2 regions of the Novosphingobium kalidii genome follow, and region 2 is predicted to be linked to the other one. Evidence: riboswitches for the same ligand, from Rfam matches in the RefSeq annotation. Region 2 holds a riboswitch; the other holds the start of a gene.

Region 1 (3,398 bases), on a different contig from region 2:
CGGTGATGAGCGCGGCATAGAGCACGGCGGCAACGCCTGACCAGAGCAAGGTCGCCAGCAAAGTGCCGGGGAAGTAGCGCTGAATCCGGGGCAGGAACTCGGCAATGGTCGGATCCGGGTAGCGGCCGCCGAGGAAGTAGAACCCGCCGCTGGAGAAGAGATTGGAGACGAATGCGGAGATTACCAGCAGCGCGGCCGCGGCGAAAAGTGCGGAGAGCCGCTCACCCAAGCGCTCGGCCACGAAGCGACCCGCGAACCACATCACTCCGTAGGCGGGAAGCAGCATCCAGTATGCGGGCGTGAAGCAGAAGCCGGAGCCGCCGAGAACGTAGATCTTCACGACATCTATGGCGAAGCCGAGGGCAAACAGCCCCGCGAAGGCCATTGGACGCCGCACGAAGTATCCAAGCACGAAGAAGCTCGCGAGGCTGGTGTCGGGCAGATGCACCACATGGCTGAGCGAGTGCGTGCGGGTGATGAGCATGACGGCGGCGAGCGTGGCGAATGTCGCCAGCTCGAAGCGCGGCGACTGCAAGGAAAGACGACGGTCCATAGAGGGTCTCCGGTCAGGGCTGTGGAAGAGCGCGCCCGCAGCTGGCGCGCGATCACGTGAAGGAAGCAAGGCAAAGCGACAGCTGCCGTCTCTAGCAGGTCAGCGTTTGGACATAACGTACGGCTCCCCTTCGACGCGACACACGAATGTCGTCCGCCAAGGGTCTTGCCCGCATTGTGCGAGCCCCTCGTTCGCTCGGTTCATCCCGCCCGCGCGAAGGAACGACGGCATCAGGCCGGTTTCCTGACTTCCGGATCAAACACGCTGGTCGCCGCCTTCTCGGGAGTAAGCCTCCCAATGGCATCGTGGCGATGCGCTCACCGGTCACAGTTGCGGGAGCAGTGCTGGTCTCCAGCGGACAACGCCGCCAGCCCCAGACTTCCCGATTAAGCCCCTTCGGGCACCCGATACGCGAGCCGCGATAAGCCATGTCTCGGCGAGCGGCAAGCTTCAGCCACTTGCATGCAGCGTATGTCCGGGATAGGGGCCGCGCCGCGACAGGTTCCCTGCGAAGGGATCAAAAGGGAACTCGGGTGAAAGCCCCGGGCTGCCCCTGCAACTGTAAGCGGTGAGCCATCCGGCCATTTCGCCATTGGGACTTCCCAGTTCTGAGAAGGCGGCCGGAACGGTGCTGACCCGCAAGCCAGGAGACCTACCTGACGCAGTCGTTCTTCATCCGGGCAGGGTGCACCGGGTGTTCGAGGGCCCTCGCCACAAGCAGGGTCGCCCCTCGTGCAACGACAGCACTGCCTTGCCGGGAAACCGCGCAAGGGGCGTCATGTCGTGCCCTGCGTACGGGGCAAGCGCGCACGTTCCCTTGCGACGGTCGACCGGCAGGTTCGACGCCGTTTGCTGGAAGGGACTTCATCTTGCCTCGTATCACTTCTCTGGCCGCTGTTCCGGTCATCACGCTGCTTCTCTCCGCTCCCGCTTACGCCGACGAGGCGCCGGATCAGAGCATCGTCGTCAGCGCCTTCCGCGCTCCCGTCTCCCAGGAACGCAACTCCTCCAGCGTCACTGTCCTTGACGAAGAGGCTATCATTGAGGAGCAGCCGATCGCTGTCTCCGACATTCTCCTGCGCACGCCCGGCATCAGCCTTTCACGCAACGGCGGCTACGGCGCTGTTACATCGTTGCGGATTCGCGGCGCCGACGCCGGGCAGACCGTCATGGTGATCGATGGCATGCGCTTGTCCGATCCCTCATCCACCGCTGGCGGATATGGCTTCTCGAACCTGATGCTCGACGACATCGAGCGCATAGAAATCCTGCGCGGCCCGCAGTCGATCCTGTGGGGTAGCGATGCGATCGGAGGCGTGGTCCACGTCACCACACGCCGGCCCGAGAAGCCGCTTGAAGGCAGCATTGCACTCGAAGGAGGAAGCAACGAAACCGTTTCTGCTCGCGCAGGTATCGGCGGCACGAGCGAGGCTATCGACTGGCGCCTGGCAGGCTCCACCTTCACCACTGACGGGATTTCTACGCGCGCCAACGGCACCGAGGACGACGGCTATTCCCGCCAGGCTGCAAGCGGTACGGTGACGGTGCGGCTGGCAGAGGGTGTCTCGCTCGATGTGCGGGGCTACTGGGCCGAAGCTCGCAACGACTTCGATGACTTCAGCGGCGATAGCAGTGCCTATGGTGTGACCGAGGAATGGTCTGGCTACGCAGGCCTCAACTTTGCACTGCTCGGCGGCAAACTGGTGAACCGGCTCGCAGTGCTCCAGACCGAGACGGACCGCGAGAACTACGATCCATCACGCCGCGTCCGTCAGATCACCTTCGATGCGCAGGGCAGAGTCCGGCGGTTCGAATACCAGGGTACTTACCGCGCCTCCGAGGCGCTGGGCGTTGTTTTCGGAGCCGAGCGCGAGGAGCAGCGCATGACCACGGCTTCGCCATCGAACACTCTTGCGCCTTATACGCTGGTCCCGAGCGAGGCCGACACCGACAGTCTCTATGGGCAGGTCCGGCTTACGCCGGTTGCCGGTCTCACACTGAATGCAGGCGCGCGCTACGATCACCAGTCGCGCTTTGGCGACAACACGGTGCTCAGCGCCGGCGCTGTCTACACTCCCAACGACGGCGCCACAATTCTGCGCGCCAGTTACGACGAAGGCTACAAGGCGCCTTCGCTTTACCAGCTCTTCAGCGCCTATGGTGTCGCCGATCTGGGACCTGAGAAGGCGAAGGGCTGGGAAGTCGGCCTTGAGCATCGCTTTGGGGAGATCTTTGAAGCCTCGGCGACCTGGTTCCAGCGCGATACCGACAACCTCATTGACTTTGCGTATTGCCCGACCACTGGCGCCCAGCCGCCGATCTGCTTCATCCCGGGCACCGCTACGAGCCGTTTCGGGTACTACGCCAACATCAAGGAGAGCCGCGCTCGCGGGCTCGAACTGGCCGGCTCGGCTCGCTGGAACGTGCTCTTCGTGGAGGGCAACTACAGCTGGATCAAGGCTGAGGACCGCAGCGATGACAGCGCCTTCTATGGCCGCCAGCTCGCCCGTGTGCCGCGCCATCTCGCCAACCTGGAGGGCGGCGTGGAACTTCCCTCCGGTCTGCGGGCCAGCGTGGCGGCGCGCTATTCGGGCGAAAGCTTCAACAACGCCAGCAGCGCCGAAGTGCTCGACGACTACTGGCTTGTCGACTTGCGGGCGCAGTGGCGCGTGAGCGAAGCGCTGATCTTGCAGGTACGCGTCGAGAACGTTGCGGACGAGGATTACCAGACGGCAAGCGATTATTCCTCCCTCGGCCGCACGGTCTACCTTGGGCTGAGGAGCCGCTTCTAATGCTTCAACCCGTAGAGCCTGGGCCAGCGGTCGTGGTCTGTTCAACGTGCCGA
Region 2 (3,398 bases):
CTCCCACGCGCCGGAGCGACAACGGCGGGGCTTGCCGGTCAAAAGACCGGTCGGCGCGCGACGACGGGCGGGCGCGACAAGCACCCGTAACCGCGCGGCCGTGCAGCCCCAGCCACACAGCTTCGTCGCTCAGACGGAGAGTTACCGTGCCATGACCATCCCCTGGATCAGGCAAGAGCGACCGGTGCGCCGGCAGGTCTCCTGGCTCACGGGTCACAGCTTGATGCACGCCTTCCCAGACTTCGCCTGCACGGCGGGGCCCAGTGGCTGCTCCCGCATTCAGGAGCGATGTGCATCGTGCTATCCGCTTACAGTTGCAGGGACAGCCGCGGAATTGGGAGCAAGCCCCCTCACCGCATTCCCGATTAAGCCCCTTGCGAGGGCACCGGCGCGATCATCGAAACGCTGTTTTACCGGCGTTTCGATGATCGCCCTAACTCAAAGCGGTAGCCAAGCCAATCGCTCTTGTCGTCTCCATCAGGCGGCTGGCGTAACCTCGATCTCGTCGAACCGTTTCCAGCGATAAATCGCGAAGCTTGCCAGCCAGCACAGCACGAACAGTCCGATAATGGCAAAGCCAAGGCTGTTGAAGTGCTCGCCCAGTTCCGCGGCGATGCGCCATGGCGCGCCAGTGAGGCCTAACTTGTCGCCGATCAGCGCCAGCGCCTCGATCCCGCCGATGACGATGGCCACCATGGCGGAGATCAGGGTGATGGTGATATTGTAATACAACTTGCGGATCGGCTTGACGAAAGCCCACTCGTAAGCGCCCAGCATCACCACGCCGTCGGCGGTGTCGACCAGCGCCATGCCAACCGCGAACAGCGCGGGCAGCACCAGGATTGTGCCGATCGACAGCCCGCTCGCCGCCTGGCTGGCTGACATGCCCAGGATCGCCACTTCCGTCGCGGTGTCGAAGCCCAGCCCGAACAGGAAGCCGAGCGGGGCCATGTGCCAGCTCTTGTTAACGAGGCGGAACATCGGCCGGAACAGCCGCGATAGAAGGCCGCGGGATCCTAGCAGGATGTCCAGATCATCCTCGACATAGGAGCCGCCCGCACGAACGTGCGCGAAGGTGCGCCAGACCGAGCGCAGGATCACCAGGTTCATGGCGGCGATGGCAAACAGGAACAGCGCCGAGATCATGGTCGCGATCACGCCGCCCACCTCCTTGAACGCACCGAACCGCGCCAAGGCATTGGCCGTCAGCGCGATCGCGACGGAGGCGATGGCGATGATCGCCGAATGCCCCACCGCGAACCAGAAGCCGACCGCGATGGGCCGCTGCCCGTCCTGCATCAGCTTGCGGGTCACATTGTCGATCGCCGCTATGTGGTCGGCATCGACGGCATGGCGCAAGCCCAGACCCCAAGCCAGCAAGGCGGTCCCCAGCATCAGCGGCTGCCCATGGAACAGGCTGTAGGCCCAGACCCAAACCGCCAAGTTGGCGCAGATCAGCACCACAAGCAGAACGCCGACACGTCTCCTGAGGAACGATGAGCCCGATAAGATCATGGTTGGCTCCTCCCGCGAAAAGAGGCGAGAAGGTTCCTCTTGGCGGGCTTGTGTGAGCCCCGCGCGCCATCTTGCGCGCAGGCGAGGCTCGGCAGCAGAAATGCGGCGCAAGTGCCGCCAGTCACGATAGACTTAAACATGAAAGTTCCCCGGGCGTCTTCACGACAAGGCCGGGGCGTCCGCGCGAACGGTCGGCACGCGCGACAGCCGACGCCAAAGGCGACCGACGCACGTCACCGATGCGGCCCCAGCCGCACGTTCGTCGCTCAGACGGAGTTCACCGTGCCGCGGCCATCCCCTGGACCAAGGCAAGAGCGACCAGACGCCGGCAGGTCTCCTGGCTCACGGGTCACAGCTTGATGCACGCCTTCCCAAGCCTCGCACGATTTCGCGCCCGGCCCAGTGGCTGCCCCTTCAATGAGAGGCAATGTGCATCGCGCTATCCGCTTACAGTTGCAGGGACAGCCACGGATTTGGGAGTAAGCCCCCACACCGCATTCCCGATTAAGCCCCGTTGGGGGCACCGGCGCGATCATTCGAAAGCCAGCAAGACCCGGCTTCCGCAGCCTGGCTAATCCAACGTACCGCAAAAGCCAAGATCCGATCCCTCGTGGCCGCGGATATCGGGAAAGCTGTGGGGTAACTTACGCGATCTGTCAGCCGTTCGGCCGCGGTGCGAAGGAGCCGCACGACGCCCCTGAATTCACGGTAGAGCTAAGCATCGCACACTGACCGCACTCTTCGGCAGTCGCTGTGAAGAACGCGCATCCCGCGCAGCGCTTTGCGGGATCGTCGGCGACTTCCATGTAGCCGAGCGACCTGCGCCGGTTTTTCTGGCTTAGCGGAAGCGCAGCCGGGTCATAGCAGGTGGCGGCGCGGGCGGAAGTGCTGGCAAGGACGCCGATGAGTGGGGCACTTGTCAGCACAAGCCCCAGGAAGCGGCGGCGTGCGATCGTCATGGTTATCTCCGATCCGCGTCCGCCCTTGCGGCGGTACGCCTCCTGTTACTAGCTCTCTGACCGGAACTGGTCGTGGCAGCCCTTGCATGTCGCGCCCAGGCTCCGACTGGCGCTGCGGATGGCGCCAGCATCGCCCGAAGCGACGGCACGCTCCAAGGCGACTGCCTTTGCTGCGAAAGCGTCCTGCGCTTGCTTGAACTTGACGGGATCCGTCCAGATCGCCGCTTTGGCTGCAGTTTTCACACCAGCCTGAGGGCCGCTGCCGCGAGGAAACCACTTGTATTGCTGAGCTGCGGACTGGCGGATCGTGCGTGCGGCGCCCAGAAGCTCGGCTTTGTCCGGGGAAGGCCTGCGCAGCCCATCATTCACCGCCTTGAAGGCCGCTCCCAGGTGCTTATAGCCGGCGATGCGGGCGCGAACGGCATCGGCAGGGGCCGCAAGCAAGGGAGCTGCTACGCCGGCAAGCGTCAGGGCTGCCAGAATATGAAAGCGGCTGAAACTGGGCAAGCTCATCATCCTCTTCTTCATCAATTACTCCGGATCGTCATATGCTGCCCGTGGCTTCGCGACAGGGAGGCATTAACCCGACCTCAGAAATGCTACTTTTTCGGCTCACGATAGACGTCGTGACACTCCTTGCACGGCAATGCGCTGCCGAGCATCCCGGTGACGCCGGCAAGGTCGCCCTTGGCGCCCAGCTCCGCGAGTTGCCTGGTGTCGCGCTCGAACGCGTCCAACCGCTGCGAATAGTCGGCCCAGTTGCTCCAGACTTCGGGCTTGGAGCGGCCGCCAGGTACACGCGGCTCGAAGGCCGCCTTCGATGCCGCCGCTGACTCTGCAATCGAGCGGGTGACTTCGGCGAGTTGATCGGCAGGCTTGATGCCGGCCGCGATCTCTCCCAGCAGTTCGGCATCCTTTTCAAGC

What was found. A riboswitch is a leader RNA that binds a small molecule or an ion and turns the genes downstream of it on or off. The one in region 2 is predicted to bind cobalamin.
Region 1: linked by a shared signal. The riboswitch ahead of ABVV53_RS02450 (TonB-dependent receptor plug domain-containing protein) and the one ahead of ABVV53_RS10310 (HoxN/HupN/NixA family nickel/cobalt transporter) in region 2 are both predicted to bind cobalamin.

What each region holds. Positions count from the first base shown of each region.
Region 1 covers NZ_JBEWLY010000007.1:124,672-128,069, forward strand. Annotated here, with positions in the region: gene ABVV53_RS02445 (hypothetical protein) at 1-553, opposite strand, end outside; cobalamin riboswitch at 770-976, opposite strand; cobalamin riboswitch at 1,036-1,227, shown strand; gene ABVV53_RS02450 (TonB-dependent receptor plug domain-containing protein) at 1,423-3,345, shown strand; gene ABVV53_RS02455 (DUF1636 domain-containing protein) at 3,345-3,398, shown strand, end outside.
Region 2 covers NZ_JBEWLY010000014.1:102,981-106,378, forward strand. Annotated here, with positions in the region: cobalamin riboswitch at 175-405, opposite strand; gene ABVV53_RS10310 (HoxN/HupN/NixA family nickel/cobalt transporter) at 478-1,515, opposite strand; cobalamin riboswitch at 1,826-2,058, opposite strand; gene ABVV53_RS10315 (hypothetical protein) at 2,172-2,474, opposite strand; gene ABVV53_RS10320 (c-type cytochrome) at 2,523-3,002, opposite strand; gene ABVV53_RS10325 (c-type cytochrome) at 3,074-3,398, opposite strand, start outside.